DNA from 2 places in the Brucella cytisi genome. Region 2 is predicted to be linked to the other one. Evidence: riboswitches for the same ligand, from Rfam matches in the RefSeq annotation. Region 2 holds a riboswitch; the other holds the start of a gene.

Region 1 (16,072 bases), on a different contig from region 2:
GGACCTGCGGCTCCCTGTCGTTCAACGAACCCAAGCGAGGATTTCATGGGTAAGCTCGTTTCCAAAGTCGCCGTTGTCACAGGTGGTTCCAGCGGTATTGGATTTGCCATCGCACAGCGCTTTATCAAGGAAGGTGCGACTGTCTATATTGCTGGTCGTCGCAAGGCGGAACTTGAAGCCGCCGTAAATAAGCTGGGACGAGGTGCGACGGCAATTCAGGCCGACATATCCGATCTGGGTAGCTTGGATCGGCTATTTGAAACAGTCCAGAATGAGGAGGGTGGTCTCGATATTCTTGTCGCCAATGCCGGCGTTGTGGAATTGAGTTCGATCCGCGATGCTTCGGAAGATCACTTCGACAAGATGTTCGATATCAATGTGAAAGGTACATACTTCACCGTCCAGGGAGCTCTTCCCGTGATGCGTGACGGCGGTGCGATCATTCTTCTTTCTACATGTATGACAAGCAAGGGAACGCCGGGCTACAGCGTCTATAATGCTACGAAGGCGGCGGTGCGATCTCTCGCGCGTTCGGCGGCGGCGGAACTACTTGCAAACAAGATAAGGGTGAACACGCTAAGCCCTGGGCCGATAGACACTCCCATTATTGAGTCGCAGGTCACAACACCGGAGGAAGCAGCGGCGTATCGCACGAACAGTGCCGCTTATGTGCCGCTGGGACGTCTGGGACGCCCGGAAGAGCTGGCATCTGCAGCCCTTTTCCTTGCATCGGACGAAAGCAGCTTCTCGACGGGAACAGACCTTGTCGTCGACGGAGGACTGACGCAGATCTAAACGCACTCTGACAAGTGGCCCGCTTTTTGAGTGGGCCACTTGGTTAAAATTCTATTGAATTTTGCAGCCGGTCATTAACCTTCCTAGTCATCTTCCTGCATTGTCAGAGATTTATCCTTGCTTGATGGGAACCTGATCGCAGCTGACGCGTTCTCCCAGACACCAGTTCGTAAACGGGTTTGTTTTGCGGCGTAACTACTTTGGCTAAAGAATGGGCCTGGCGGGGAGTTTTGGGCGAATTCGCAAGTTCGTCCAATGAGTCTTTGTGGGACTGGCATATCCTTCCACTGAACGCCCGATGGGCGTGAGTTCAGAACAGGAGAACCAGATGAAGCAGTCATCCATGAGCAGTTCTTCCGCAGTTCCAGCCAATCGCATGCCTATGGTTGCGCGTAGCCTCCCAGCGACAGCAGCCTCTTCCCAGTCCATGATCCGCAGCGCAATGTCGGCTCCCTATCTGGAGCGCGAAGAGGAGCGAGCCCTCGCTATTCGCTGGAAGGAACTGAAAGATCAGGAAGCACTTCACCGCATAACATCGGCACATATGCGACTGGTCATTTCCATGGCCGGGCGCTTCCGCAAATTCAAACTGCCGATGAACGATCTCATCCAGGAAGGCTATGTCGGCCTTCTTGAAGCTGCTGCCCGTTTTGACCCCGAACGGGAAGTGCGCTTCTCGACCTATGCATCGTGGTGGATTCGTGCGTCTATGCAGGATTATATTTTGCGCAACTGGTCCATCGTGCGCGGCGGAACAAGTTCGGCGCAAAAGGCGCTGTTCTTCAATCTGCGACGGCTTCGTTCAAAACTGGCTCAGTCCGACGACAATATGACCAAGGCCGAGATGTATCGCGAAATTTCCGATCAGCTGGGCGTTTCGACAAGCGATGTCGAGATCATGGACAGCCGTCTTTCGGGGCCGGATAGCTCCTTGTCGGCACCAGTGAACAACGAGGAATCGGGCGCAGCCCGCCGCATGGATTTTCTGGTTGACGACCATCCCTTGCAGGATGAGGTCGCTGAAAGCTCCATCGATATGGAACGTCGCAATCAATGGCTCAATGTAGCGCTCGATACGCTGAATGAGCGCGAGCTGCACATCATCCGCGAGCGTCGCCTTGATGATGACGGCGTGACGCTCGAAGCGCTGGGCGAAAAGCTTGGTATTTCCAAGGAGCGGGTGCGGCAGATCGAAAGCCGTGCGATGGAGAAGCTGAAGATTGCCTTGTTGAGCCAGCACGAACTGGCTGCCTATCAGGCATAAGCCGTTACAATCAGGGCAACACAAGTAGAGGGGCCGAACGGCTCCTTACTTTTGTGGTTCGGTGGCCTTGCCTTCAAGGCGCGACGACCAGTCCTCGACCTTGCGATTTTCGAGGCGGCGCACGGCATAGCGTTTCCAGCTGTCGGCGAGGTGCGGAAGCTCCGCCATCACGGACAGTTCATCATAGTTCAGCGTGTCGACATATAGCAGGTGCCAGACACGATGCAGTGTCCAGTTTGGTGAAAGGCGGTCGACGAGGATCATCGAATCGCCAGCTTCAACATTGCCTTCTTCCAGAACACGATAATACCAGCCTGTTCGCCCCGTCTTCTGCACGCGCACGGCCATGTCGGCGGTTGCAAAGCGTTCGTTCAGTTTCCAGCAGGGCTGGCGGCCCTGTGAAACCTCGACAAGTGCGCTGCCGAGCCGGAACCTGTCGCCCACGGCGACATTGTGCTCGTTCAGACCCGATGTGGAGATGTTTTCGCCGAAAGCACCACGCGCGCTCAGACGCGGGTTTTCGCCGATTTCTTCGCGCCAGACCGCATAATGATCGTGCGGATAATGATGGAGCGCTTTTTCCGGTCCACCATGCACTTTCCGGTCGCCCTGCGCATCGCAGTCCAGCCCCTCGAAAGTCACACGGACTTTGCCGGTAACCGGATGCTTGTCGATGCCGCTTGGAACGCTACGCGGTCCGAGAGGAACGATTTTTCCGGCAAGGACAGAGTGGATGCGTGTTTCCGTCATCACGACCTACTCGCTGATCAGCTTCACGCGGTCACCGACCGAAACCGTCGCCCCTGCCGACATGGCATTGAGAAGGCGGAACAGTTCCAATTTGCGGGTGGTGCCCTGCATGCGTGCCGACAGGCTCGCCAGCGTGTCGCCCGGCTTCACCGTCACGACGCGGATGCGCAGCGGCTTGATGGCGTTCTGTTCGGCAGGCGACAGCAAGCGGAAGGACTGCGTGACCATCTGCGAAGCAGGCAGAAGGGCGTTGCTGCCTTTCGGTGCTGCTGTCAGGAAGCGATAGACCTTGTTGTTTGCACCGATGACCACAATGTCGAACTGCCACCGGTCGGCGCTGGCGCGCGCAGTTGCGGCGGGCAAACCGTTGATGGTGGTGGTCTGGATCGAACTGTCGTCGAGACCGGTTACCCAGCCCGAGCGGATATAGTCGGCAAGGTTTGATCCCGCCGGAAGAGATGCGCCATCGAAACGAATGGCAACTTCGCCGGGGCCGCTTGCCATGACCGCATTGGCCGAATTGTCGATGGTGAAGCCATCTGGTGCGCGGAAAGTGACACCGAGCTTCGGATGGATGAAGGTCTGTTCGCGGACATAACCTTCATTGGGCGAGTCGCCGTAGAGAAGGCCATCAATTCCGTTGAGGAAGGAATCGCGATCGGTTGTGCCGACGCCGGGTGCGCCGATGCGGCGTGCATGACCAAGCGCAAGCTGGATGCGCTGCGGCGTTGCCGGATGGCTTGCGAGAAAGTCGAGGCTGGCATCGGTCGCGCCCGAAACCGAACGAAAGCCCTGATAGGCTTCCATCGATTGCAGGAAACGCGCCGAAGCGAACGGATCGTAACCGGCTTCGCCGATCATCTTGATACCGATGGCATCCGCCTGCAGTTCCTGATTACGCGAGAACTGGGCAAGCCGCAGCTTGCCGCGCAACGCTTCTTCGCGGCTGGCAGATTCATTATGCAGGACTTCGCTGGCGACGCGCCCGGCGATGGCCGTCTCCGCCTCCTTCTCCTGCCGCAGAATGCCGTGATTGGCGATGACATGGCCCATTTCGTGGGCAATCACGGCTGCGACTTCGGAAGAGTCGTTGGCGAGTGCAAGCAGGCCGCGTGTAACGTAGAGATAGCCGCCCGGCAATGCGAAGGCATTGATATTGGGACTATCGAGAATGGTGATGCGATAGGTCTGGTCCGGCTTGTCGGTAACCGTCGTCAGCTTGCCGACGATCTTGGCCACCATACGTTCAAGCCTCTGGTCCTTGTACTCGCCGCCATAGGTCGCGAGAATGCGCGGATGTTGTTGCGCACCGAGCTGCGCCAGCCGGTCATTGCGCGTCACATTGTCGACCGTCACGGGATTGTCGGAAGGCTGCAGTCCAAGATCCTTGCTGGAATTGATCGACTGGCAACCGGAAATCAGGGCGACCGCAAGCAAGCCAAGACCGATGGCTGGTTTCCGCCAATTGTGCTGCGTCCATTCTGGCAGGGATATGGGTAGACACAGGAAGGCCCGGGAACGGGTCGATTGACGGAACAGTATTTTATCCTCGCTTCTGAATCAGATTGCTTGATCCGGGGCCAAATCTAGCCACAGACCAGAAAGCGTACAAGCCGTACATGGGCACTATAAGAAAGCTGTAGCCGGTTCTTCCGGCAGATTGCGAACAAAATATGTCCGCAACCGTAACTCTATTTGAGGTTTAGCGTCGAATTCCGCTTTTCGCCGATATAGTGCTGCAATGCTTCCGGTCCAGTCGAAGAGAGTAGTTCAGTGGCGGGGCCTATTGCGGAAATCCGGCCATTGTCGAGAAAAAGCAACACCGCGTCGAGATAGAGCGCATCTTCAGGCGTATGGGTCACCATCAGCACCGTCATACGAGTTTCAAGTTGAAGCTCCCTGACCAGATCCAGCATCTGGTGTCGCAGCGCCGGGCCAAGCGAGGCAAAGGCTTCGTCGAGGAGCAGAACCGGGCGCTGGCGTATAAGAGCCCGGGCAATCGCCACGCGCTGGCGTTCGCCACCGGAAAGCGCTTCCGGCTTGCGCTGTTCTTTGCCTGCGAGCCCGACACGCGACAAAGCCTCCGCAATATCGGTGTGGTCTTGCGCGGAGAGCTTCAGGTTCGGTGAACGTCCGAGGCCGACATTCTGTTCGACGGTCAGATGGGCAAACAGGTTGTTTTCCTGAAACACCATTGAAACTGGTCGATCCGCTGGCGAAAGTTCACTGACGTCTTTATCGCCGATGAAGATGCGACCGGATTGCGGAAATTCGAAACCGGCAATCAGGTTGAGAAGTGTCGACTTGCCCGAACCGCTTGGTCCGACAATTGCAGCAATAACACCGCCCTCTATCGTCGCATCGAAATGCATGGCGGTTTCACCATAGCTGAAACGAACGTCATCAAGGCGAATTTCGGCAAGGGGGTTCATCCGGGCATTCATAGAGAAGGCGTTTCCTTTCGGGATGCGCGATCCGCGATCATCATCAATACGAGGCAAAGCAGCCCGAGAATAAGCGCCAGACCTGCCGCGTCGAATGTGCGATAGCTGCCCATGCGCTGCAAGAGGAGATAGGGCAGCGTCAAAAGCGCGTCACTGCCAAACAGGGCAATCGTGCCGAGATCGCCAAGGGAAAGTGCCATGGCAAAGGCGAAGGCCATGCCGAAAGGCTTGCGGATCGAAGGCCAGTCGATGAGCCGGAAACGGCTGATGCCGCGAATGCCCAACTGTGCGCAAAGCCGGTTGTGGCGGCTTGCTGCCGTATCCCATGCGGGGCGTAGAAGACGCACGGCAAAGGGCATGGCCATGGCCGCATTGACGGTGACGACCATAAACGGTGCCATCGCGAACGGATCGGTGAAATGACGAAGCAGGATGAACCAGCCGGCACCGATGACGATAGGCGGCATGACGAGGATCAGGCTGGCACCCGTATCGAAAATACTGGCGACCTTGCGTTTTTTTATCGCTTCACGTGCCGACACAAGCGCAAGTGACAGAATGACCGAGAGCGATGCTGCAGAAAAACCGAGGACCAGACTGGTGCCAATGGCGCGCCAGACTGTTTTCTCGGTCAGAAGTCGCGCAAGATCTGCGGCGAGGCCGGAGATGACAACGCCGGCAATCGGCAGTGCGACATAAAGGAAACCTATGCCAATGACGATGACGTTCGCAACACGTTCAGCCGTTGACGCCTTGCCGTAGCGTCGCGGTGTCGCCGCGTGGGTGAAGCCTTCTTCAGACGGACTACCGGTCATCCGCAGGGCCAGAAGGACCAGCAACGTCAATGCAAGCTGCGTGAAGGTGAGGGCGACCGCGCGACCCGGATCAAAATCGAAATGCAAGCTTTGATAGATAGCGACTTCCAGCGTGGTGGCACGCGGTCCGCCGCCCAGCGTCAGCACAGTTGTGAAACTCGTCACGCAGAGCATGAACAGGAGGCCGATCATGCCCGGCAGATTGCGCCGGATTACGGGCCATTCAATAAGCCGCAAGCGTGCTCCATTGCCCATGCCAAGCTGCGCGGATAGCTTCCAGTAATCGGTTGGTATCGAGTCGTAGCCTGCAAGAATGAGACGGACAGCGAGCGGCATGTTGAAGAAAACATGGGCGATCAATATGCCCGTAATACCGTAAATGTCCGGTTGGAACGGATGGCCTGCGGCTTCTGACAGATGCGCAATGAACCCGTTGCGACCATAGATGCTGGTGACGCCGAGCACTGCGACGAGTGCAGGCAGAGCAAGCGGCAGGGCAAACAGGCGCAGAATAAGCCCGCGCCCCGCAAAGCTCGCTTCGGCATAAAGTGCACGGGCGACCGGAACCGCAAACAGCACGGAAAGCAGGCTTGAAGCGATCGCCTGCAGGATCGTGAAGCGCGCAACCCGCCACAGATAGGTGTCGAAATTGGCCGCGGCGTCAAAACCACCGCGGCCCGCTTCGAATGCCAGTGCGACAAGAGCACCACCGGCAAGCACGACCAGAAAGACAAGCGCCAGTACACCCGCAGCCGGTCTGGCGGCAGGTGCGTCTTTCGAGCGGCGCTGTGCCGGGAATGTCGTCATTTACTGGTTGCCGCCAGCCATTCATCGACCCATGACTTCCGGTTCTTGGCTACTTCGTCGGAAGGCAGGAGAAGAGTCTTTTCCAGCTTCGGCATCGCGTCGAAAGCGGCTGGAAGCGGGGTGGATGTCTTGCCCGCTGGATACATCCAGTTGGTTTCAGGAATAACATCCTGGAAGCCGGGGCTGGTCATGAAAGCCAGGAACTTTTGCGCCAGTGGATTTTTCGCGCCAGTGGTGGTCTGGGCGGCCAGCTCGATCTGGAGATAATTACCTTCCGGATAGGCCAGAGCCTTATAGCGCTCCGTCTTTTCCGCAATCATGTGATAGGCGGGAGACGTTGTATAGGACAGCACCATCGGCGCTTCCCCCTTGGTGAAAAGACCATAGGCTTCCGACCAGCCGGGCGTGACGGTGAGAACGCGCTTCTGAAGTTTCTGCCAGGCTGCTTCCGCTTCGTCGCCATAAACCGATTTCATCCAGAGCAACATGCCCAGCCCTGGTGTCGACGTGCGCGGGTCTTGCAGCACGATCTTCTGGGAAGCATCGCCTTCCACCAGTTCTTTCAGGCTCTTGGGCGGATTGGGCAATTTTTCCGAATCGTATACCACGGCGAAGTAGCCATAATCATAGGGAACGAAGATATCGTCCTTGAACCCGCCCGGAACGCTCACATTGCTTTGGTCGATGCCGCTTGGAGCAAAAAAGCCGGTGGCGCGTGCTTCGGTCGTCAGATTGGTATCGAGACCGAGGACGATATCGGCTTTGGTATTGCCACCTTCAAGCTTCAGGCGGTTGAGCAGGGCGACACCGTCGGCCGAAGCGATCCAGTCCACTTCGCAATCGCATTCCTTCTCGAAGTTTTCCTTGATCTTCGGGCCCGGCCCCCATTCGGAAACGAAACTGTCATAGGTATAAACAGTGAGCTTGTCCTTCGCCTGCGCAGAAGGCGTGAAAGCGAGGGCTGTGGAGAATGAAAAGGCCAGCAAAGATAAAAGCCGCATCACGGCACTTCCTTTCTTTTACAACAAGAGGATTGAGCGCCGTTTATGGAGCATCTAATCCCTCCGCCGGTGCAAACCGGATCAGGTTCAGCGGGTTGGCCGTTTTTTAAGCATTTCCGGACGCAAAACCGTTTCACACTTTTGCTGGAAATGCTTTTGGGCCTCTCAGCCATCCGCGAAAGCAGACGGCACCCCGTTAGAGCGGTTGCGAGAATAATCTTTCGCAACGGGAAGGGCAAGGGAGTGCAATGGCGGCGAATGCAGGCTTCCGGCATGGATTTGCCCGTGTTATGAGCGGCTTATGAGCACATTCGTCATTCTCCTTGGCGGTGATCTGGTCGTGACCGATCGCTTGAAACACCAAATTGCAGGTGCGCGTATTCTCGCTGCCGATAGCGGGATCAGGCACGCCGCTGCTCTTGGTGTCGAACCGGAACTTTGGCTTGGCGATTTCGATTCGGCTTCTGCTGAGCTTCGCGTGCAATATGGACACGTGCCGCAAAAGAGGTTCCCTGCTGCCAAGGACATGACGGACGGGGAACTGGCCTTCGAGGAGGCCTTTATGCGGGGTGCGGATCGGGTGATCCTTTGCGGAGCCTTCGGCGGTCAGCGCACTGATCACACGCTTCTGCATCTGACCATGGCGACAGCGCAGGCTGCAAAAGGGCGGAACGTGCTGTTGTCCAGCGGTTCCGAGGAGGCCTGGCCTTTGCCGCCCGGAGATTATGTTTATGATTTTCCGGACGGGACGCCGTTCAGTGTGATTAATTTCAGCACTATCGAAGGCCTTTCGATCACGAATGCGGAGTGGCCGTTAGATAATGTGACACTGCCATTCGGCTCTTCATGGACAGTTTCCAATGTAGTTCGTGGAACACTTCGCGTTACTGCGAGTTCTGGATTGGCGATACTTATAGCCAACTTGGCGATGGAGGAAACACCGCTCTGGGGCCGATAACCTTATCAATCGAAAGAGCTTGACGCTGGCAGGCGAAACGTATTGTAAATGGGCCAAGCGGGTGTCATCTGCTTTACGCCGAAATTGGGGACGCAAAGTCGGTGATTAGTTCAACTCTTGTAGGAGATGTTTCAATGAAGTCACGTCTTACGATGATTGCTGTTGCTGGCGTGCTCGCGTTCTCGACGGCTGCATGCACGACGAATGAACAGCGCACGGCCGGGTACGGCGTTGGTGGCGCAGCACTCGGCGCACTCGCCGGTGGTGCAATTGGCGGCAATGGCCGTGGCGCTCTTGCCGGTGCTGCTATCGGCGGCGTTGCCGGTACGCTCCTTGGTGCAGCCCAGACGCGCAATGGCACGCAGTACTGCCGTTACCGCGATCCTTATGGCCGCGTCTACGAAGCGCCTTGCCAGTAACACTGGGCCAGTAATGACTGGGCCAGCAATAGCTGGATAAATAAGTTTGCTGACAGGTCGGGGAAACCCGGCCTGTTTGTTTTTCACGGGTCTTTTCGTGCCGTACCATTTGACAGAACGGCTTTTGTCGCGGACAAGCAGGGCGGAATTTTTAACCCTGTTTATCGAAGAGAACCATGGCACCACCGCTCCTTCGCCTCGACGAGATCAAGCTCACCTTCGGAGGCACGCCGCTTCTGGAAGATGCCAGCCTTTCGGTAAGCGAAGGCGATCGCATCGCGCTGGTCGGACGCAATGGTTCGGGTAAATCCACGCTGCTCAAGATCGCCGCCGGTATGGTGGAAGCAACGTCGGGTGAGGTTTTCAAACATCCGGGTGCAACCGTCCGCTATCTCCCGCAGGTGCCGGATATGGATGGCTTTGCCAATGTTCGCGCCTATGTGGAAGCGGGGCTCGGACCAGCCGATGACCCGCATCGTGTCACTTATCTTCTCGAACATCTCGGACTGACCGGCGACGAAAAGCCGGATCATCTATCCGGTGGGGAGGCGCGACGTGCCGCCCTGGCGCGGGTGATTGCACCGCAGCCCGACGTTCTGCTGCTGGACGAGCCGACCAACCATCTGGATCTGACCACCATCGAATGGTTGGAAAGCGAACTGCGCCAGATTCGCTCGGCCATTGTGCTGATCTCGCATGACCGCCGCTTTCTGGAAAATGTCAGCCGGGCGACGGTCTGGCTGGATCGCGGTCTTACGCGTCGTCTCGAGCAAGGCTTTGGTCATTTCGAGGAATGGCGCGACAAGGTGCTGGAAGAGGAAGAGCGCGACCATCACAAGCTGGGGCGGCAGATTGCGCGCGAGGAGCACTGGCTGCGCTACGGGGTCACCGCCCGGCGCAAGCGTAATATGCGCCGTCTCGGCGAACTGCATTCCATGCGTGCCGATTTTCGCAATCATCGCAAGGCACAAGGGACAGCGGTACTGGCGGCAAGCGATACCAAGGAATCCGGCAAGCTGGTGATCGAAGCCAAGGGGTTGAGCAAGGCCTATGGCGAGCGTGTTCTGGTCAAGGATTTTTCGATCCGTGTGCAGCGCGGTGACCGTATCGGTCTCGTTGGACCCAACGGTGCCGGAAAGACCACGCTTCTGTCGCTTCTGACTGGCAAGCTTGCGCCGGATTCCGGAACGTTGCGGCTTGGCGTCAATCTCGAAATGGCCGAACTGGACCAGAAGCGCGAAAGTCTCAATCTGGATGAGACATTGGCGCATTATCTGACGGATGGGCGCGGCGAAAGCCTTGTCGTCAACGGCGAGCAGCGGCATGTCGTGTCCTATATGAAGGACTTTCTGTTCCAACCTGAGCAGGCGCGTACCCCCATTCGGGAGCTTTCCGGTGGTGAACGTGCGCGGTTGATGCTGGCCCGTGTTTTGGCGCGGCCCGCCAACCTGCTTATCCTCGATGAGCCTACCAACGATCTTGATATGGAAACGCTCGATCTGCTGCAGGAACTGGTTGCAGGTTTTCCTGGCACAGTCATTCTGGTCAGCCACGACCGTGATTTTCTGGATCGCACGGTTACGTCGGTGATTGCGCCGGAAGGTGACGGGCGCTGGCTCGAATATGCAGGCGGCTATGCCGACATGATGGCGCAGCGCAAGGAGCAGGCCTTGAGCCGCCGCTCGGTCAAGGTCTCAGGCGTCCGCAGTGACGAGAAGTCGGAAGAGGATGCGCCGCAGCCCAAGCGTGAGGAAAAGCGCAAGCTTTCTTACAAGCAGAAATTCGCGCTCGAAACGCTGCCCGGCAAGATGGACGCTCTCTCGAAGGAAATCGTAGTGCTGGAAGACAAGCTCGCCGATCCGCAGCTTTATGCCAAGGACCCGGCGCTTTTTGCCAAGACTGCCGATCTTCTTGAGAAGAAGCGCTCCGAAAATGCGGCCATGGAAGAAGAATGGCTGGAGCTGGAAATGCTGCGAGAGGAAATCGAAGGGTAGGGCGATCCCCTTCGATGCTTCAAAATTTAACCGCTCGCCTTGTTCAGCAAGGCGATTTCATCGTCGCTGAGTTTCAGTTCGGCTGCGATGATCAGCTCACCGAGCTGGGCCGAGCGTGTGGCGCTGGCAATAGGGGCTGTGACTGATGGCTGCGCGATGAGCCATGCGATTGCGACCTGTGCAGGCGTGACATCGAGATTGCGCGCCACGCCATCGAGTGCCGCTATGATCCGCGAACCACGATCCGTCAGATATTTTTCGACTGATTTGCCGCGCGCGCTTTGTCCGAGATCGTCAGCAGAACGGTATTTTCCAGTCAGGAACCCTGCTGCGAGCGAATAATAGGAAATAACGCCAAGCTCGTTTTCGTGGCAGATTTTCTCCAGCCCATTCTCGAAATCTGCTCGATCATAAAGATTATAAAGCGGCTGCAGGCTTTCATAGCGCGGCAGATTGTTGGTCCGGGCGACGTCAAGCGCTTCAGTCAGTCGCTCAGGCGTGAGATTGGACGCACCGATGGCGCGCACTTTGCCTGCATCGATCAGCTCTTTATAGGTGCCGAGCACATCTTCGAACGGTGTTTCGGGATCGTCCCAGTGCGATTGATAGAGATCGATATAATCCGTCTGCAGCCGTTTGAGGGAGGCATCGATCGCTTTGCGGATATAGGCCGGGGAAAGACCTTTTTCGTCAGGCCCCATCTCGGACCCAACCTTGGTGGCAATGACGACTTTGTCGCGCAGGCCGCGAGATTTCAGCCAGTTGCCGATAATGGTTTCGGATTCGCCGCCCACATTTCCGGGCGCCCAGGCGGAATATGCATCCGCTGTGTCGATGAAATTGAATCCAGCATCGACAAAACGGTCGAGAAGCGAAAAAGACGTCGCTTCATCGACCGTCCATCCAAATACATTGCCACCGAAGCAAAGTGGCGAAACATTGAGTTCGGTATGTCCGAGCTTCCTGAACTCCATAGACCTTATCCCCTTCCTCTGAATACGAATCGCGGGCGATCCGTCGGGTTTCGATTTCGGGAAGAAGGAAGGCTCCGGGAAGAGCCGAAATCAGCTCATGCCAAGCGCATCCATATAAAGCTGCAGCATGGCTTCTTCTTCCTGACGTTCATGGTCTTCTTTTTTACGCAGACGAATAATGGTCCTCACGACCTTGCTGTCAAACCCCGAGCCCTTCAATTCCGCGTAAACTTCCTTGATATCGTCACCGATGGTCTTTTTTTCTTCTTCCAGGCGCTCGATGCGCTCGATGAAAGCACGCAACTGGCCGACAGCAATGGTTTGGGCTTCGCTGGTAATGTCGTCGCTCACGAGGAGTTCTCCAATTCAAAATCTGTGATGATGCGGACACGCATTGCGCGAAAACCGCTTATCGAAAGTCTGGACCGTTTTTCCCGCGAGTCGCAGGCAAAATTAAGAGCCTTTTTCGATGCACGACCCGATTTGACGGGTCAAGCCCTGTGGATAGCGGGTAAAGCCTCTCCTGACAGGCCTGTTACTCACTGCGATCAGCACGTGAGCCGAAATGCTGGGCCGCATGAATGCCGGGCAAGGTGTTGATGTGCGCGATCATTGGCGCCAGCCTGTCAGCCCATTCAGCTGCTCCTTTGTCATCGGCAATCAGGTCCTGTCGTACCTCGATCAGGACATGGGCGAAGCCCTTTGCCGTCGCGTGGCGATACATGGCATCGTTCTTGAGGGCACCGTCATAAGGTTCGTTGTCGCCAACCGTCAGATCGACGTTTTCACGCAGCAGCGACAAAAGCGGCTTTACGGCGCGGTCGTCCTTGTCCCAGAGAAGGCCGATCTGCCAGGGGCGGGCCTTTTCCTTCCAGCGCGGCGTGAAGGAATGGATCGAGACGATGAAAGGCGCTGCCCCGCTTTCAGCCACCACGCATTCGCTCGCTCGCGCGACCGTGTCGTGATAGGGACGATAGAAGCGTTCAAGCCGTTCCTCGCGTTCCCCTGCCGACATTGGGTAATTGCCGGAAATGACCGCCCCATCGGACAATTGCATGATAAGCGTCGGGTCGTCTTCGCCACGATTGGGATCGATCAAAAGGCGCGAAAAGCCGCCAAGGACGGCAGGCGCGTTCAGGCGGGTTGCAAGTTTGCGGGTCAGATTCTCGACGCCAATATCATAAGCGATATGCCGGTCGAATTCACTTGTCCGCAAACCAAGCGTGCCATATTCGGCTGGAACATCACGCCGTGCATGATCGGCGGTCAGGAGCAGGCCGAGACTAAAATCGCCGTCGACACTGTATGCCGGTGAGAATGGCGGCGAAGCGTTTGATCCGGATTGAAGCGGCATGGAGCGAAATCCGAGGCTAAATAAGGGGATTATTTCTGTGTTGTGCGGGAAGCTGTTTCAGGTCTGTCATGAGAAAGCCCGGATTGCAACGATCATTCTTTGATGAAGAGTACCTGTTCTCAATGGGATTGCGTTGACATCAAAGGCGAAACTGCCGAAAAGAGAGCGACCCGAAATGGGATTTGCCCGAGATGGGATTTCCCTGTGCAATATAAATTGTTCGATAAAACCGATAGCGGGCTGAAGGGGTTCTGCGTATGCGACTTCCACTATCTCTAGTTTTGTTTGCCGGTGTGCTGATGACTGCGCTGGGCATGACATCCATAGAGGCTCGTGCGGATTTCCGCGTATGCAATGCAACCCAGAACCTGGTTGGTGTGTCCATCGGCTACAGAGCCAAAACCGGCTGGGTGACCGAAGGCTGGTGGCATATCGACGGATCAAGCTGCAAAACCCTCATCGAGGGGCCGCTGACATCGCGCTATTATTACCTCTATGCAGAAGACGCTCAGGGCGGCGGACGCTGGGAGGGCAAGGTCAATATGTGCGTGGCCGAGAAAGAATTCCGTATTACTGGCGTCCAGGATTGCTTCGCGCGCGGTTTCCAGCGCAACGGCTTCCAGGAATACGACACCGGGGAACAATCGAGCTGGATGGTTCAGCTCACCGATGAAACGCCGACAGCAAATCCCACCGTTACAGGAACGAATAGTCAATGAAGCGCAACCGCAAGGTCAAGATTCTCGCCACGCTAGGTCCGGCGTCGGGTGAGGAAGCCGTCATCCGCAAGCTGTTTGAGGCAGGCGCGGATGTGTTCCGCATCAATATGAGTCATGCCGACCATGACCTGATGCGCACCCTCGTCAAGCGCATCCGCAATGTGGAAAAGGAACTGGGCCGTCCGATCGGCATTCTGGCCGATCTTCAGGGCCCGAAGCTGCGTGTTGGTAAGTTCAAGGACGGTAAGGCCGATCTCGTTCCCGGCCAGACCTTCACCCTCGACAACAACGAAGCGCCCGGCGATGAACATCGCGTCTATCTTCCGCATCCGGAAATTCTTGAAGCTGTCGAACCGGGTCATCGCTTGCTGATCGACGATGGCAAGCTGCATCTGGTCGCCGAGGCGAGCGACGGCAAGTCGATCCGCTGCAAGGTGGTTTCCGGAACGCGCATTTCGGACCGCAAGGGCGTCAGCCTGCCTGATACGACGCTTGGCGTCGGCGCGCTGACGGAGAAGGATCGCAAGGATCTCGACGCCGTCCTGAAGGAAGAAATCGACTGGGTTGCGCTTTCCTTCATCCAGCGTCCGGAAGATTTGGCCGAAGTGCGCAAGGTTTCGCGCGGCAAGGTCGGGCTGATGTCGAAGATCGAGAAGCCGCAGGCTGTGACGCGTCTCGATGAAATCATCGAGCTTTCGGACGCATTGATGGTTGCGCGCGGTGATCTTGGCGTTGAAGTGCCACTTGAAAGCGTTCCAGGCATTCAGAAGCAGATCACCCGCAAGGCGCGCCGCGCGGGCAAGCCGGTGGTTGTCGCGACGCAGATGCTGGAATCCATGATTACAGCTCCGGTTCCGACCCGCGCCGAAGTGTCCGACGTTGCAACCGCTGTGTTTGAAGGTGCTGATGCGATCATGCTTTCGGCGGAATCGGCTTCGGGCCAGTATCCGGTCGAAGCCGTTGCCACCATGAACCGCATTGCCGAACAGGTTGAAAAGGAACCGACCTATTCGACCATCATCGATGCGCAGCGTGCTGCGCCAGAACCAACGGGTGCCGACGCGATTTCGCTTGCTGCACGCCAGATCGCAGAGACGTTGAAGCTTTCGGCCATCGTAACCTACACCGCTTCCGGCACGACCGGCCTGCGCGCCGCTCGCGAGCGTCCGCGCACACCGATCATCGCCCTGTCGCCGGTCGTCGATACTGCGCGCAAGCTGTCGCTCGTCTGGGGCCTGCATTGCGTGGTGACAGCCGATGCGCATGATTTGGAAGATATGGTCAACCATGCCTGCGAAATCGTCTTCCATGAAGAATTCGGCAAGGCTGGCGACCGCGTCATCATTACCGCTGGTGTCCCATTCGGCACGCCGGGCGCGACCAACATGCTGCGCATCGCCTATATTGGACCAGACGGAAAGTCAGGCATTTAAACTGAAGATATGCCAGCCGTGACGGCCGGCAAATGGCGTTGTTTTGCGCTTCCGGTGCTCATGTGTATTTCTTTGACGCATAGTCTAATCCGAAAATTCTGCGACTTCTCGGGACTATGCGTGGAAGTACATTCCGCTCGGGCTCTCAAACTCCACCAGTTTGGTCGCTAAAGCGCCCATCTTCGATTCCGGCTCGCCACAGCCGGAATCTCATCCAGTTATGGCAGATAGCATATAAAGAAACGCGCTCCTTCGGAGCGCGTTTTGTTTTGGTCTTGATGAATTTTGAGAATGTTTTGGGGGTAAGCAGGAGCCGTTCTAAGAGCCTGAATCAAAAAGCGATAC
Region 2 (16,072 bases):
ACCGTAAGGCGTTCGACCATATTGGTGCCATTCGCCATCGGGCACGTTGCCGCCAAGATCGGGCGTTGCAGCGACCTTCTCCGTCGGCAGGTCTCCGGCAATATTGTAGGTATCCTGTGTTATCGCATAGCCTGCGACCACGACTGCGATCACCGAGGCTGCAGCCAGCGGCAGACCACTATTACCTGCCCCGTTATTCAGAGGTTTCCTGATCCAGGGCGTCAGCATCCAGAAGCCGAGCAGCACGATGACGCCGCCGCGTGCGCCAAGCTGCCACCAATCGAAGCCGACTTCATAAACGGCCCAGCCGAGCGATCCGAGAATGACAAGCGCATAGACCCATAATGCTGAGGCGCTGCGCCGGGAAAGCAAAACAGCGGTCAGCAGAAAGCCGATCGCCGCAAGTATGTAATACCAGCTGCCGCCGAGTGCGGCGAGCCAGATGCCTCCCGCGCCGAGCGCAAGCCCGATCAGGAAAAGAACAATAGAAGTTAACCAGATAAGCAAGACATTACCCCCTTCTAGCACAACCGGCATCCCGTCATATGTGCAGAGAAGCCGGGCGGATTAACCGCTCACCAATTTCGAGGCATTTCAGATATGGTCAGATATAGGTTGCAAGTCTTGCAGCAATCCGTGTGCCGCACAACTCCCTGCTGCCTACATATCCACATAGGCGAGCATGGAAAAAATCTAGGGAGCGGCAGAGTAATTCTTTCACCGGAAAGGCCGAGAGGGACTGGTTTCAGTCCAAGCGGCATCCTTAATTAAGGCAGAGTGCCGAGAAGAAGCTTGAGCTGTCAAAAGACGTGAAACGTTGCGCGAATAGGCGTATTTTCGCCCATCAATTGCGGCGAACGCATGGCAAAACTGTGTATATCCCGGCTTTCAGGAGGCTTTTCGGTGATATCACGCAGATCCGCGCATGATGAGGTGGCTATCGAGACGGCGAATTTCCTTCTCGACGGCCGCCCCGCTTTCCTGCGCATTGATCCGCGAGAAAAGCATATCGAGACCGAGTTGCGCGATTTGCCGATAATCCTGCGCAACCGTCGTCAGCGGCGGACAGGTGAAGCGACTGAGAGGATGGTCGTCGTGACCGGCGACGCGAAGATCGCAGCCCTCTTCGCGCCCGACATGGCGCCGACGCTCGAAAGCGGCGGAGATCACGCCGAAGGCCAGACGATCATTGGCACACAGAACCGTGCGCGTCGGAAACCCGCCGCGATCAAAAATCCGGCCTGCCTCCTGATAGCCCAGCTCCTCAAAATTCCAGTTCTTTGCGGCTATGGGAAGGACGATTGGTTCAACGCCAAGCCTTTCCATGGTTTTGATATAGGCCGAACGCCGTTCCAGCGCATTCTGGTTTACAGCTGGCATTTCGAGGAAGCAGGGGTGCTCCCCCGTTCGATAGAGATATTCGGTGATATTCCCTATGCTCTGACGATTATCCGTGCCGACGAACGGCTGATCATCGCTGATACGGCTGTCCAGGAAAACTGCAGGTGTCGAGTTCGACAGACTGGAAAGAAGCTTCTCGTCGGTATCGAAACCGAGCGGAGCCATCAGAACACCCGCAATCTTGAGAGACATCAAGGTGCGCATCGCCCGCGCTTCGAGTTTTCTCTCACCATGAGATGACAGCACGATGGTCCAGTAGCCCTCCGCCAGACAGCGCATCTCGATCTGGCGAATGATTTCCGCATAGAATGGATCGGATATATGCGGAACGATAACGCCGATATTCTTCGGCTTCTTGCGATTGAGGCTGACTGCAAAAATGTTGGGCTGATAATTATAGTCTTTCAACGCCTTTTCGATACGAGCCCGCGTGGAAGGCTTTACGCTTTCAGGATTGTCGAAATATTTCGAGACCGTAGGACGAGACAATCCGCTTGCCGCCGCGAACTCTTCCATCGTCCTGATCTTCTGTTCGGTCATGCCCTGCTTTTCCCATTGGGGTATCGAAGCGATTTTTCGGCACCACCCATTTTTCTTTTCATGCGTAAATTTATTTCCGCCCAGAAGCAACAAATTTCAACACATCAGTGATCAGTAGTCCACGCCTTCACGTGCCTGCTGCAGTTCACGCCTATATAACCTGCCCAAATTCAATCGTTATAATTTTTACACGTGAAAAATTTTATATTGACACACTGAACAAGCTCTAGCATGTCTAGGGGGGCTCAATCACGAGCTGAAGGCCCTGCCCTTCGGGAGGTTTGAAGTTGGCGACAACTGACGGACCAGCAGGAAAACCGTTGTTCATGTCCCATAGAAGGACGCCCCGGCGAGCGCCGGTCATTCGGAGGAAATCATGTTTCGCAAATCGCTCAGCCGTATTCTCTTTTCCGGTGTAGCTCTGGCAATGATGGCAGGTGCTGCATCTGCCGAAGGCATCGGCGCGTCGCTTCTCACCCAGCAGCATCCGTTCTACATCGCGCTCGCAGATGCGATGAAAAAGGAAGCGCAGGCAGAAAATGTACCGCTGGAAGTCTCCATCGCCAATCAGGACCTGAGCAAGCAGCTTGCCGATGTGGAAGATTTCATCACCAAGGGCGTTGACGTCATCATCATCTCGCCGGTTGACAGCAAGGGCGTTCGCTCGGCCATCAACAAGGCTGAAAAGGCTGGCATCAAGGTCATTACCGTCGATGTTCCGGCCAACAATGTCGATGTGACCTCGTTTGTGGGCACGGACAACTTCGCAGGCGGCGAAAAGGCTGCCGAACTGATGGCAAAGTCCATCGGCGAGAAGGGCAACGTCGCTGTGATCGATTACCCGACGGTTCAGTCGGTCGTGGACCGCATTGAAGGCTTCAAGAAGGGCATTGCCAAATATCCCGACATCAAGATCGTGGCAATCCAGCCGGGCATCACCCGTCCGGAAGCTCTTTCGGCTGCCCAGAACATCCTTCAGGCCAATCCGGATATCGTCGGCATCTTCGGTTTCGGTGACGATGCTGCGCTGGCCGCTGCCTCGGCAGTGAAATCGGCCAAGCTTGAAAACCAGGTCAAGGTGATCGGTTTTGACGGCATGGAAGAAGCCCGCAATGCCGTGAAAAACGACCCGGTCATGGTCGGCGTTATCGCCCAGTACCCGGACCAGATGGGCAAGGTTGCAGTTGAAACCGCTGCCAAGGTCATCAAGGGCGAGGAAGTTCCAGCCAAGCAGCCAATCGTTCCGGGCGTCGTCACCAAGGACGGCGAAACCAAGTAACACCGCGTGAAACAGCGACACTCCTCCCAGTCGCTGTTTCCTATCTGCGTGCGGCGGCCCGGCGAACACCACACGCCTTGCCGCCGCCGCAACCCTTTTGAATTGCAGACTTCGCTCGGGATCGATCTTAAAATCCACTGCGAAACTGAATAACGGAGAGTGGAGGCCCCCCAAAGTGACAGATACCGAGACAGCCACCAAATCCGAAGGAAACGCCCTGCCGGATATGGTTCTTGAAATTCGCGATGTGGCGAAATCCTTCGGCCCGGTCATCGCACTCAAGCGCATGAACCTGACCGTGCGTCGCGGCCGCGTGCATACGCTTCTTGGCGAAAACGGCGCCGGAAAATCCACGCTGATGAAGATTCTGGCTGGCGTTTTCAAGCCAACCTCCGGCACCATTTTGCTGAAAGGCGCAGCCTATGCGCCGAAAGACCCGCGCGATGCCCGTGCAAATGGCATCGCCATAGTCTTTCAGGAATTGAGTCTGTCGCGCAATCTCAGCGTGGCCGAAAACATCTTCGCCAATCATGAGCCTAGCCGCTTCGGTTTTGTGCGGGAGCGGGAACTGAACGCAGCTGCCGACAAGCTCATCGATGAGCTTGGTCTGCCCGTCGATGCACGCGCAAAGGTCGGCGACCTGTCGATTGCCCAGCGCCAGCTCGTCGAAATCGCCAAGGGCCTGAGCCAGCCTGCTGACGTCGTCATTCTGGATGAGCCGACCTCATCGCTTTCCGACAGCGAAGCGGAAATCCTGTTTTCGATTATCGAGCGCCTGAAAGCCAGGGGCACAGCCGTTATTTATATTTCGCATCGCATGGAAGAAATCATGCGGCTTTCCGACGACATTACGGTCGTTCGCGATGGCGAATATGTAACGACCACGGAAAAGAGTGAGACCACCATCGAGCGACTGATTGCCCTGATGGTCGGCCGTGAGATGAACGACATCTATCCGCCGCGCGAAGCGCCGAGGCCATCGGCAAGCGTGCCGCCCATACTTGAAACGAAGAACCTCTCGGTTGCGGGCAAATTTAGCAATGTTTCCATCGACGTGAAACCCGGCGAAGTTTTGGGGCTTTTTGGACTGGTCGGTTCTGGCCGTTCGGACGTGATGAAGGCATTGTTCGGTATCCTTCGGCCCACGGGCGAAATCAGGCTCGACGGCAAAGCCATCACCCTCTCCTCACCGACCGATGCCATTCGCAACGGCATTGCTTTCGTGACCGAGAACCGCAAGGAAGAAGGCCTCGTTCTTCCGCATAGCGTTGAGCGCAACATCAACATGGTTGGGCTCGGACAGCTTGCAGGGCCTTTCGGCCTCATGCGCTCTCGGGCTGAGCGCTCTGCCGCCAAGGCGGAAGTACTGCGTCTTGCCATCAAGACAGCATCCATCGACACGGTTGCCGGGTCGCTCAGCGGCGGCAACCAGCAGAAGATCGTGCTGGCAAAATGGCTGCAGACAAAGCCGCGCATCCTCATTCTCGACGAACCGACACGCGGCGTCGATGTCGGCGCAAAATTCGAAATCTATCGCATCATCCGTGAACTTGCCGCCAATGGCGCGGCGATCCTGATGGTTTCCTCCGAACTGCCGGAAGTGCTGGGCCTCAGCGACCGGGTGGCTATCATGCATAACAAGCATGTCGCCGCCATTGTCGATGCCGATGGCCTTACGCCCGAAACCGTCATGAGCTACGCAGCAGGAATGCACATATGAGCAACGCACAAAATATTCAGAAGAAAGCCGTGGACGCGGAAGTCCGCCGTTCGCTTTTCAGCTCCCCGCTGGTTCGCCAGTATGGCGGTATCATCATCTCGTTGGCCGTGCTCTGCGTGGTCTTCGCGGTGCTCAACCCGCGCTTTCTCGCTTTCAACAACTTCATGAACATCATGCAGCAGGTGGCGGTGATCGCCGTTGCTGCCTATGGCATGACCTATGTGATCCTGCTCGGCGAAATCGACCTGTCCATCGGCTCGATCATCGCAGTTTCCGGCATGGTGGCAGCGCAAGCCTTCGCCATGGGCTTCGGCTTCGTGCCGACCGTTATTTTCACCCTTGCGGCGGGCGCCATCATGGGCGGGCTCAATGGTGTACTTTCGGCAAAGCTGATGCTGCCATCCTTCATCGTGACGGTTGCGACAATGGGCATCTATCGCGGCATGGTCAGCCTGCCGACCAATGGCGCGCCTGAAATCATCGAAAACGATACCTGGCTCGCCATTGGTTCGGAAAACTGGCTCGGTCTGCCGATCATCATCTGGATCGTCGGTGTTCTGTTCATCTTCAATTATATCCTGCTGTCGAAGACTGTTTTCGGTCGCCGCATCTATCTGTCGGGCGGCAACAAGGAAGCGGCGATCTATTCGGGTATCCGCGTCGACCGCATCAAGATCATCGTCTTCATGCTCTCCGGCGTCATGGCAGCCATCAGCGGCATCTTGCTCTCATCACGCCTGTCCTCAGCACAGACCAATGCAGGCATGGGCTACGAACTCGACGCCATTGCTGCGGTCGTGCTGGGCGGCACCTCACTTGCTGGCGGCGTCGGCACCATGGTCGGCACCATTCTCGGCGCGCTCATCATCGGCGTCATCAATAACGGCATGAACATGCTGTCGGTGCCCTATTTCTATCAGCTCATCGTCAAGGGCGTGGTCATTCTGGTCGCCGTCTGGCTGGACGTGCGCTCGAAATCCATGCGCACATAATCGCGGTGCACCTTATGAAAAAGATCATCACCATCGGCGAGATCGTCGTCGAAATCATGGCCATGGAAACCGGCAACGGTTTCAAGACCGCCATCCCATTGATCGGGCCGTTCGCCTCCGGCGCGCCCGCAATCTTCATCGATCAGGCCGCCAAAATGGGCCAGCCTTGCGGCATGGTCAGCGCGGTCGGCAATGACGACTTCGGCGCGCTCAATGTCGAGCGCCTGCAGAAGGACGGCGTGGATGTATCGGCCATCAGCGTGCATCCGACAGCCGCCACCGGCAGCGCCTTCGTGCGTTATCGTCCGGACGGCAATCGCGATTTCATCTTCAACATCAAGCACAGCGCATGCGGTGCCATCGGCCTGACGCCCGAAGCCGAAAGGCTGATCGAGACTGCCGATCATCTGCATATCATGGGCTCCGCCCTGTTCTCCGATGGCATTGTTTCGGCGATCCACGAGGCGACGATCCGTATCAAGGCGAAGGGCGGCACTGTCTCCTTCGATCCGAATATCCGCAAGGAAATGCTCGAATTACCGGGTATGCGCCAGGCACTGGCCCATGCGCTGGAAAACACCGACCTGTTCATGCCGAGCGGCCCGGAAATCTTCCTCTTCACCAAGGCGACCGAAGAAAAGGCCGCCGTGCAAGAACTTCTGGCGCGTGGCATCAAGGCCGTTGTGGTCAAGCGCGGCGCGGAAGGCGCCAGCTATTTCGACCAGTCCGGCGAGGTTTCCGCGCCTGCTTTCAAGGTCGATGAGATCGACCCGACCGGAGCGGGCGACAGTTTTGGCGCGGCATTCGTCACCTGCTGGCTGCGCGACATGGCACCAAAAGAAGCTCTTGTCATCGCCAACGCCACCGGCGCACGCGCCGTTGGTGTCAAAGGGCCGATGGAGGGCACCTCGACCATGGCCGAAATAGAAGCCCTCCTTCAGAAAAACGGAGTTCCAGCATGAGCAGTACGCAAGTTCTAAGTGCACTTCCCGCCCGTTACGCCAGCGGAGTTCGTGGTGGCATCACGTCGATCTGCTCTGCGCATCCTCTGGTGATCGAAGCCGCCCTCCTCGAAGGCGTTGCAACCGACACGGATGTGCTGATCGAGGCCACCTGTAATCAGGTCAATCAGGATGGCGGTTATACAGGCATGACGCCTGCCGACTTCCGCCGCTTCGTGGAAGACATCGCAGCCCGCGTCGGCTTCGACACCAAGCGGCTTATTCTGGGCGGCGACCATCTCGGCCCGAACCCGTGGAAGCACCTGCCCGCCGAAGAAGCCTTGCTGAAGTCGGATGTGATGATCGACGCCTTCGTGCGCGCTGGCTTCACAAAGATCCATCTCGACACCTCGATGGGCTGTGCTGGCGAGCCGGTCGCGCTACCCGATGCCGTGACCGCCGAGCGCGCTGCGCGTCTGGCCAAGGTTTCGGAAGCAGCGGCCCGTGAAGCCGGATACGACCTGCCGGTCTACATCATCGGCACCGAAGTACCGATCCCCGGCGGCGCGATGGAAGAAATCGAAGAGCTGGAATTGACCAAGCCGAGTGCGGCGGTCGAAACCGTCGCCATTCACCGCAAGGCTTTCGCAGCGCTGGGGCTGGAAGACGCCTTCGCCCGCGCCATCGGTGTCGTGGTGCAGCCGGGCGTAGAGTTCGGCAACGAAAATCTCGTGTTCTACAACAGCGAGAAGGCGACAGCTCTCAGTGGCGTTCTCAGCGAAATGGCGCAATTCGTCTTTGAAGCCCACTCCACCGACTATCAGCCGGTGGAAGCGCTTTCCGATCTGGTTGATGACGGTTTCACCATTCTGAAAGTCGGCCCCGGCCTGACTTTTGCACTGCGCGAGACACTCTATGGCCTCGACCAGATTGCAGCTTTCCTCGACAAGCTGCTGGAAGAAGAAACCCTGCGCGGTAAGATGGAAGCGCTGCTTCTCGCAGAGCCGAAGAACTGGGAAAAATATTACCACGGTGATGCGGAAGAACTGCGCCTGCAACGCCATTTCTCTTATAGTGACCGCATTCGCTATTACTGGCCGCATCCGGTCGCAACTGCTGCCGTCGATGCGCTTTTGAAACGTCTGGAAGGGCGCAAGATACCGGAAACGCTGATCAGCCAGTATCTGGGCACGCTTTATCCGGCTGTCGCCTCGGGTGAGATTGAAGCGACGCCCCACGCCTTGATAGTGGAGGCCGTCCGCAATGTGGTCCGGACATACGGCAAGGCTGTAGGAACTCATTAGAGCGGTTCCGGTTGAAACGGAACCGCTCTATGTCTTTGTTTGTACGCATTATCCTACGCAAAACCGCTTCGCACTTTTGCTGGAAATGCTCTGAAACAAAAAAGGCGCGGTCAACACCGCGCCTTTCTTTTGCTCAGGCCTCTATCGGGCTTTTAAAAACCTTGAGCCGCAAGGCATTGCTCAGCACGAAGATGCTGGAGAAAGCCATGGCGCCTGCCGCCAGAACCGGTGACAACAACGTGCCAGTGAACGGATAGAGGACACCCGCCGCGACAGGGATCAGCGCGACGTTATAGGCAAAGGCCCAAAACAGGTTTTCGCTGATATTACGGATCGTCGCCTTCGATATGGCAATGGCATTGACCACGCCGCGCAGATCGCCCGACATCAACACCACATCCGCGCTTTCAATCGCAATATCCGTGCCAGTGCCAATCGCAATGCCGACATCGGCAGCAGCCAATGCAGGCGCATCGTTGATACCATCACCGACAAAGGCAATCCGCTTGCCACCTGCCGAAAGCCGCTTCAACGCTTCAACCTTGCCGTCTGGCAGCACTTCTGCAACGACTTCATCGATGCCGAGACGTTTTGCGATGGCTTCCGCCGTGCGGCGGTTATCGCCGGTGATCATGGCTACCTTCAGCCCCTGCTCGTGCAGGGCAGCAATCGCCGCTGGCGTGGTTTCCTTCATTGGGTCGGCAACAGTCAGGATTGCTGCCAGCTTACCATCGACAGCTGCATAGAGCGGAGACTGCCCTTCATTACCGAGACGCTTCGCATCATTGGCAAAGACAGCAACATCATGACCGAGTTTCGCCATGTAACGATCAGCGCCGATGGCAATCTCATGGCCGGACACATGAGCCTTCAGACCAAATCCAGGTACGGCTTCGAAAGCCGATACATCCGCAAGCTTCAATCCCTTCTCTTTCGCTGCTTCTACAATCGCGTCGGCAATCGGGTGTTCGGAACGTGCCTCCACAGCCGCGACAAGTGCCAGAAGTTCATCCTTTTCAAAGCCATCGACCGTCGCAAAATGGGCCAAAGCGGGCTTTCCCTGTGTCAGCGTACCGGTCTTGTCGACGGCGATAACGGAAACATCGCGCAAGGTCTGCAAAGCATCACCGCGGCGAAACAGGACGCCGAACTCGGCTGCACGACCGGTACCGACCATGATGGATGTTGGTGTGGCCAGGCCCATGGCACACGGGCAGGCGATGATGAGAACCGCAATGGCGTTCACCAGCGCGTAACCCAGCATGCCCGTGCCACCGATCACAAGCCACAAAGCGAAGGTCAGTGCTGCGGCTGCCATAACAGCGGGTACGAACCAGCCGGTCACCTTGTCGACCTTTGCCTGAATTGGCAGCTTGTCGGCCTGAGCGTCCTCGACCATGCGGATGATCTGCGAGATCACCATATCACGGCCAACCTTGGTTGCACGGAAGGTGAAAGCACCGGTTTTATTGATCGTACCGCCGACCACTTCCGCGCCCTTTTCCTTGGCAACAGGTACAGGCTCGCCGGTAATCATCGATTCATCCACATAGGACGAACCTTCGATCACCTCGCCGTCGACCGGCACTTTCTCGCCGGGGCGGACTTGTACGACGTCACCAGCGCGAACATCTTCCAGCGGCACATCGATCGTCTCGCCATTACGCACCACACGCGCCGACTTCGCCTGTAAGCCGACCAGCCGGCTGATAGCCGCACTGGTGCGTCCCTTGGCACGCGCCTCCAGATAACGCCCGATCAGGATCAATGTGACGATGACGGCGGCAGCCTCGAAATAAACATTCACCGTGCCTTCCGGCAGCACACCGGGAAGGAAAGTCGCGACCACCGAATAGCCCCATGCGGCAAGCGTGCCAACCACAACCAGCGAATTCATGTCAGGCGTGCCGCGCAACAGCGCCGGAATGCCTTTTTTGAAAAAGCGCAATCCCGGACCGAACAGAACCAGCGTGGTGAACACAAGCTGCAGATACCAGCTGTTCTGCATACCGATCCTGTCCATGACGAACATAAGAACCGCAGGGATCAGATGCGAACCCATTTCCATAATGAAAACGGGCAAGGTCAAAACGGCAGAGAGAATGACGCTTTTCTTCAGTTCTGCCGCTTCAGCATCCCGCTTCTCGGACTGCGTTTCCTGCTTGACGTCGCTCTGCGCGTCATCCAGCGAACGCGCCTCATAACCTGCCTGTTCAACCGCCTTGATGAGTTCGGAGGGCTGTACCGGCCCGGCCAGTTCCACATGGGCACGTTCGGTCGCAAGATTGACGCTGGCGCGCATCACGCCCGGAACAGCGTTAAGCGCTTTTTCAACCTTGCTGACGCAGGAAGCGCAAGTCATGCCTTCAATAGCAAGATCAATGTTCCCTGCCGGGACATCGTAACCTGCCTTGCGAATGGCATCGATCACCGACGGCAAATCCGGTGCGCCTTTGAAAGTCACATCGGCACGTTCGGTCGCAAGATTGACGGAAACCTTGTCGACGCCCGGAACTTTAGACACAGCTTTTTCAACGGATGACACGCAAGACGCGCAGCTCATCCCTTCGACGGGCACTGGAAAACTGATGGTTTCGTGATTAACCGGCTTGTTCATGGCAATCCCTTTCATCGCCCGGAAAGGGCATAATTCGAGAGTTGCTCTCTAGATAGGGCTTCCCACCGTTGGAAGGTCAAGCCCTTTTTAAGGCGAGGTTCGGATTGGACTTTTCGTCTGGTGTTATGGCTTTTCGAGCGCCGCTCAATAACAAGTGGGCGATGCCCTAAATCGGCAATCGGTTGTGTGCTGCAGGCATTTCCAGACCGACATTGCTGCGATTCTGGATAAAGGAATGCACGTCTCCGGCAGGCATTGGCCGCCCGGTCAAGAAACCCTGCACTTCGCCAAAACGCTCGGTCTTCAAACGTTCCAACTGTTGTGCGGTTTCCACGCCCTCGGCCGTCGTGACAATATTGAAGCCCGCACCGAGCGTTGCCACAGCCTGAATGATGGCCAGATCGCGCGTATCGACTTCGATCCCTGAAACGAAACTGCGATCAATCTTGATCTTATCAAATGGGAATGATCGCAAATAGCTCAAAGAAGAATAGCCGGTCCCGAAATCATCCATCGCGATACGAACGCCCAATCGGCGAAGTTCGAACAGCAACTCGATATTGTTCTTGCTGTTCGACAAGAAGACCGACTCCGTGATTTCAAGCTCAAGCCTGTCGGGTGAAAGACGCGCTGCTTCCAACGCATCCGTGACGGAATGCAAGATCGTGGTCTGACTGAACTGGACCGGTGAAAGATTGACCGAGACTTTTATTTCCTCCGGCCAGAGCACAGCTTCCCGACATGCAGTCCTTAGAACCCAGTCGCCGATCGGTCCGATGAGCCCGGTTTCTTCTGCCAGTGGAATGAATTCCGCCGGTGAAACCATACCGCGATCAGGATGACGCCAGCGGATCAGCGCTTCAAAGCCGGAAATCTTGCCGCTCTCAAGATTGAAAATCGGTTGATAATGCAGTTCAAACTGTTCATCCAGCAGAGCCTGACGAAGTTCGCCGGTCATGACATAACGCTTCTCCGCCGCCAGACGCAGGGAGTGCTGATAGAACCGGAATGTACGACGTCCACCTGATTTTGAAGCATAAAGCGCGAGATCGGCATTGCGCATCAGCACATCGGGATTGTCTCCATGCAATGGCGCCTGGGTGATGCCCATGCTGCAGGCGACGAATTCTGAATTGCGCACCAGTTCGAACGGATCCTGAAAAGCAGAAAGGATACGGTCAGCGAACATTGCAATTTGTGCCAGTGTCCCGTTTCGGTAGACAATGGCAAATTCGTCGCCTCCCAGCCGGGCAATGAATTCATCCGAAGTCGTGATCTGCTTCAGTCGACGCGCCACTTCTTGCAAAAGCTGGTCGCCAGCCTGATGCCCGATATTGTCGTTGATGTTCTTGAAATGATCGATATCAAGGTAGAACAAGGCAAAAGGCTCGGAATCCCCGCCCTTTTTCAACAGGCTCTCGACATGGTGAGCAAAATAGGCGCGGTTCGGCAAGCCTGTCAGACTGTCATGCATGGCAATATGTGCCATGCGTTCCTCGATCTCACGCCGTTCGGTTATATCCTCAACGAGCCCGATCAAATAGCGGGGCTCGTTGCCCTCGACCGGTGGGATCGAACATTTTATGATCCGCATCGTTCGCGACGTTCCGTCCTTGCGCTCGATCTTGCGTTCGACGTTCAACACGCCCCGACGCCGCATCGCCGTGCGATCTTGCTGGATGATGACGGTTGCCTCGCGTTCAGGGAAAAGATCGAGGTCGGTCGAACCGATGGCTTCGTCTACCGGCTGTCCGCTCGCCGCTGATGCGGCCTGATTGTAGAGCACATACCGACCGTCATCGTGCATATCCTTGACGAAGACACCAAGCGGCAGATTGTTGACGAGGCTGTCCAGCAGGGTTTGGGCGTGGTTTGCCTGACGATTGGCTTCTGCCAACTCTGTCCTGTCCTGAACAATGGCGAGAATCGCTTCCTTACCGTCAAACAGCACTTGACGTCCGTAAGTCAGAACATCAATGATTTCACCATTCGCGCGCAGATGTTGCCAGCGCTCCGGTCGTTCAAGGTCGCTGCGATCACGAATGGCAGCCAGCATTCGATCCCGTTCTGTCTGGGGCCGAATATCGAGCACTGTCATTCCCGGAATTTCATCAGCGGTATATCCATAGAGCCGATAGGCAGCGTCATTCATCACGATGAAATGCAGCGTCTCCGGATCATAAACCCACATCGGTGTCGGATGGGTTGTGAAAAGGATGCGGAAGTCCTGCTCGGACGTGTGCGCCATCGTGCCTTCCGTCGAAGCTGAAGCGCCCCTCCGCTTCCTCATCGTAAATCCCTCATCCAACTGATCCTACTGGATAATCTCGATCCACCCTACAAGTGGACCGTCAAGTTTCATGGCACCATGAGTAACACGCGGAAGATGCACCCCGAACATAGATTAAAGCCGAGAATTTTAATAAACCATATACAAATTGAGGGTCGATTTAAGGATTTTCTTTAAAACTGCATTTTTCCATCGCTTGACCGGCTTCAACTTCCAGCCTATGCCTAAAGACGCAAAATTCGTTGGGGTGCCTTCGAAGCAATATCAGGAAAAGTGCCAAGCGGTTTTCCGTCCGATGTTGCGACACAAAAGGCTGAGAGACGCTGATCGCGTTAACCCATTGAACCTGATCCGGGTAATACCTGCGTAGGGAACGGAGTTTGACGCGTCGCAGCCGAGGGTTTCCCTCATCGGAGTTCAAGCTCCAAACAGGTTCATGACGTCTCATTTTCCGTTCGGAATGAGAGACGTGATGATGGACCAAAAAAACAGTTTCTCCCGAACCACATCAAACGGCAGTGCGGCATTCGTGCCCATATGCGTGACTATTGCCGGTTCCGATAGTGGCGGCGGAGCTGGCATTCAGGCCGACCTCAAGACATTCTCGGCGCTCGGCGTCTATGGTGCGAGCGTCATTGCCGCTGTGACCGTGCAGAACACCTGCACGGTGAGCGCAGTGCACGATATCCCACCCGCCATCGTCGCAGGGCAGATCGATGCCGTCTTCAGCGATCTCGATGTAGCGGCGGTGAAGATCGGCATGGTTTCCGTGCCCGAAACCATAGAGGCCATTGCGCGGGGCCTTGCGCATTTCTCCGGCCCTGTCGTACTCGACCCGGTGATGGTTGCAAAATCCGGCGACCGGCTTTTGAGCGAAAACGCCATTGCGCTTTTGCGCCAGAAACTGGTTCCGCTGGCCACGCTGCTGACGCCCAACCGGCCTGAAGCGGCCTGCTTGCTCGACAGCGATCTGGCTCGCGACGATGTAAACGCCGAAGAACAGGGGCGTGCCTTGCTCGAACTAGGCGCGAAAGCTGTTTTGATGAAGGGCGGCCATGCGGAAGGCGAAATCTGCGTCGACCTGCTGGTTCGCCGCGATCAGCCAACATTGCGTGTCGAGGCGACGCGTATCCGGACCGGTAACACCCATGGCACGGGCTGCACGCTCTCCTCAGCCATTGCTGCAGAGCTTGCCAAGAACCTTCCGCTCGAAAAAGCAGTCATTGCAGCCCATGCCTATCTGCAAGGGGCAATCCGCGCCGCCGATGCGTTGAAGATCGGACAGGGCCATGGGCCTGTTCATCACTTCCATAATCTCTGGAAAGTTCCCTCAGAGGAGGCCATGTGATGCGCGTCACCATCATCGGAGCGGGTGTCGCCGGTCTAGTGTGCGCGGCAGAATTTCACGGTCAGGGACATGCAGTCACTGTCATTGCCAAAAGCACTGAGATCGGTTCCGACAGCTGCTCATGGTTTGCAGGCGGAATGCTGGCACCATGGTGCGAAGGCGAGAGCGCGGAAGAGCCAGTCGTTCGTTTGGGACAGGAAGCGATCGGCTGGTGGGAGCAGCACGTTTCGACAGTCAATCGCAAGGGTACGCTTGTACTCTCGCACACACGCGATGCGACCGAACTGCGCCGCTTTGCCCGCCGGACGGAAGCATTTGACACCATTGATCAAGACCAGATCGATGCGCTGGAACCAGACCTTGTCGGCCGTTTTCGGCAGGGACTTTTCTTTGCGGCAGAAGGCCATCTCAACCCGCGCCAGACACTGATCGAGCTCGCCGAAAAACTGCAGAAGAAAGGCGTCGTCTTTCATCTGGGGCAGGATGCGAAAGACGTCAAAGTCGAGGCCGACATTACCGTCGATGCACGCGGTCTTGCAGCGCGTGATCAGTTGCAGGACCTGCGCGGCGTCAAGGGTGAAATGCTGGTTGTGCGCTCGCGCGATATCAATCTCAAGCGACCCATACGCCTCCTGCATCCGCGGATTCCGCTCTACATCGTGCCACGCGGCGACGGCGTACACATGATCGGCGCAACCATGATTGAAAGCGATGAGCGGGGTGGCATCAGCGTGCGCTCGACGCTGGAACTCTTGAGCTCCGCTTATGCCTTGCATCCGGCCTTCGGCGAGGCGGAAATCCTCGAAACCGGTGTCGATGCGCGCCCGGCCTTTCCCGACAATCTGCCCCGCGTCCGACGGCGCGGCAAAACCGTCTATGTCAACGGGCTTTACCGCCACGGCTTCCTGCTCTCGCCCGCCGTGGCACGCATGGCGGTTGCGAGCGCGACCATGCCGGAGGATGCGCCAGAGCCCAAACCAGAATTTGTGGAGGACTATGCATGACGATCGTGCTGAACGGTGAGGTCATCACCACGGCAGCCGCCAATCTGGCGGCGCTGCTCGCCGAAATCGAACTGGATGAAGCGGTTGTTGCAACCGCGCTGAACGGCGAATTCGTGGCCAGCGACGAGCGCGCAGCCGCGACCCTGTCGGCTGGCGATCGCATCGAAGTTCTGGCCCCGATGCAGGGAGGCTGAGATGCTGGAATTCTATGGCAAAAAATTTCAAAGCCGCCTGCTGCTCGGCACGGCGCAATATCCATCGCCGGCCATATTAGCCGATGCGGTGCGCGCTTCGCAAAGCGACATCGTCACCGTCTCGCTGCGTCGTGAAAGCGGCGAGGCCCGCGCCGGACAGGATTTCTGGGTGCTGATCCGGGAGCTGGGCGTGGCTGTTCTGCCCAACACGGCAGGCTGCCACACACCGCGCGAAGCGGTGACCACGGCAAAAATGGCGCGCGAAATCTTCGACACCAACTGGATCAAGCTGGAGGTGATCGGTGATACCGACACATTGCAGCCAGACCCGTTCGGACTGGTCGAGGCAGCACGCATACTCTGCGACGACGGCTTTGAGGTCTTTCCCTATATGAATGACGATCTGGTCGTCGCGGAAAAGCTTATTGAAGCCGGTTGCAAG

The links. A riboswitch is a leader RNA that binds a small molecule or an ion and turns the genes downstream of it on or off. The one in region 2 is predicted to bind thiamine pyrophosphate.
Positions count from the first base shown of each region.
Region 1: it holds a riboswitch for thiamine pyrophosphate, as region 2 does, so the genes downstream of both, thiB (thiamine ABC transporter substrate binding subunit) here and thiD (bifunctional hydroxymethylpyrimidine kinase/phosphomethylpyrimidine kinase) in region 2, are expected to answer to the same signal.

Region 1 covers NZ_JBCAUP010000045.1:8,537-24,608, reverse strand. Annotated here, with positions in the region: gene AAE521_RS25955 (SDR family NAD(P)-dependent oxidoreductase) at 46-795, shown strand; gene AAE521_RS25950 (RNA polymerase factor sigma-32) at 1,124-2,059, shown strand; gene AAE521_RS25945 (MOSC domain-containing protein) at 2,105-2,809, opposite strand; gene cdlP (cell division protease CdlP) at 2,816-4,297, opposite strand; gene thiQ (thiamine ABC transporter ATP-binding protein) at 4,501-5,241, opposite strand; gene thiP (thiamine/thiamine pyrophosphate ABC transporter permease ThiP) at 5,250-6,875, opposite strand; gene thiB (thiamine ABC transporter substrate binding subunit) at 6,872-7,876, opposite strand; TPP riboswitch at 7,918-8,082, opposite strand; gene AAE521_RS25920 (thiamine diphosphokinase) at 8,178-8,834, shown strand; gene AAE521_RS25915 (glycine zipper domain-containing protein) at 8,969-9,253, shown strand; gene AAE521_RS25910 (ABC-F family ATP-binding cassette domain-containing protein) at 9,430-11,247, shown strand; gene AAE521_RS25905 (aldo/keto reductase) at 11,274-12,221, opposite strand; gene AAE521_RS25900 (DUF2312 domain-containing protein) at 12,312-12,572, opposite strand; gene AAE521_RS25895 (N-formylglutamate amidohydrolase) at 12,757-13,575, opposite strand; gene AAE521_RS25890 (DUF1036 domain-containing protein) at 13,833-14,294, shown strand; gene pyk (pyruvate kinase) at 14,291-15,727, shown strand.
Region 2 covers NZ_JBCAUP010000004.1:362,139-378,210, forward strand. Annotated here, with positions in the region: gene AAE521_RS06315 (glucose/quinate/shikimate family membrane-bound PQQ-dependent dehydrogenase) at 1-507, opposite strand, end outside; gene AAE521_RS06320 (LacI family DNA-binding transcriptional regulator) at 910-1,941, opposite strand; gene AAE521_RS06325 (substrate-binding domain-containing protein) at 2,318-3,220, shown strand; gene AAE521_RS06330 (sugar ABC transporter ATP-binding protein) at 3,447-4,940, shown strand; gene AAE521_RS06335 (ABC transporter permease) at 4,937-5,932, shown strand; gene AAE521_RS06340 (tagatose kinase) at 5,947-6,894, shown strand; gene AAE521_RS06345 (D-tagatose-bisphosphate aldolase, class II, non-catalytic subunit) at 6,891-8,177, shown strand; gene AAE521_RS06350 (heavy metal translocating P-type ATPase) at 8,311-10,794, opposite strand; gene AAE521_RS06355 (putative bifunctional diguanylate cyclase/phosphodiesterase) at 10,961-13,084, opposite strand; TPP riboswitch at 13,318-13,474, shown strand; gene thiD (bifunctional hydroxymethylpyrimidine kinase/phosphomethylpyrimidine kinase) at 13,560-14,432, shown strand; gene AAE521_RS06365 (FAD-dependent oxidoreductase) at 14,432-15,436, shown strand; gene thiS (sulfur carrier protein ThiS) at 15,433-15,630, shown strand; gene AAE521_RS06375 (thiazole synthase) at 15,632-16,072, shown strand, end outside.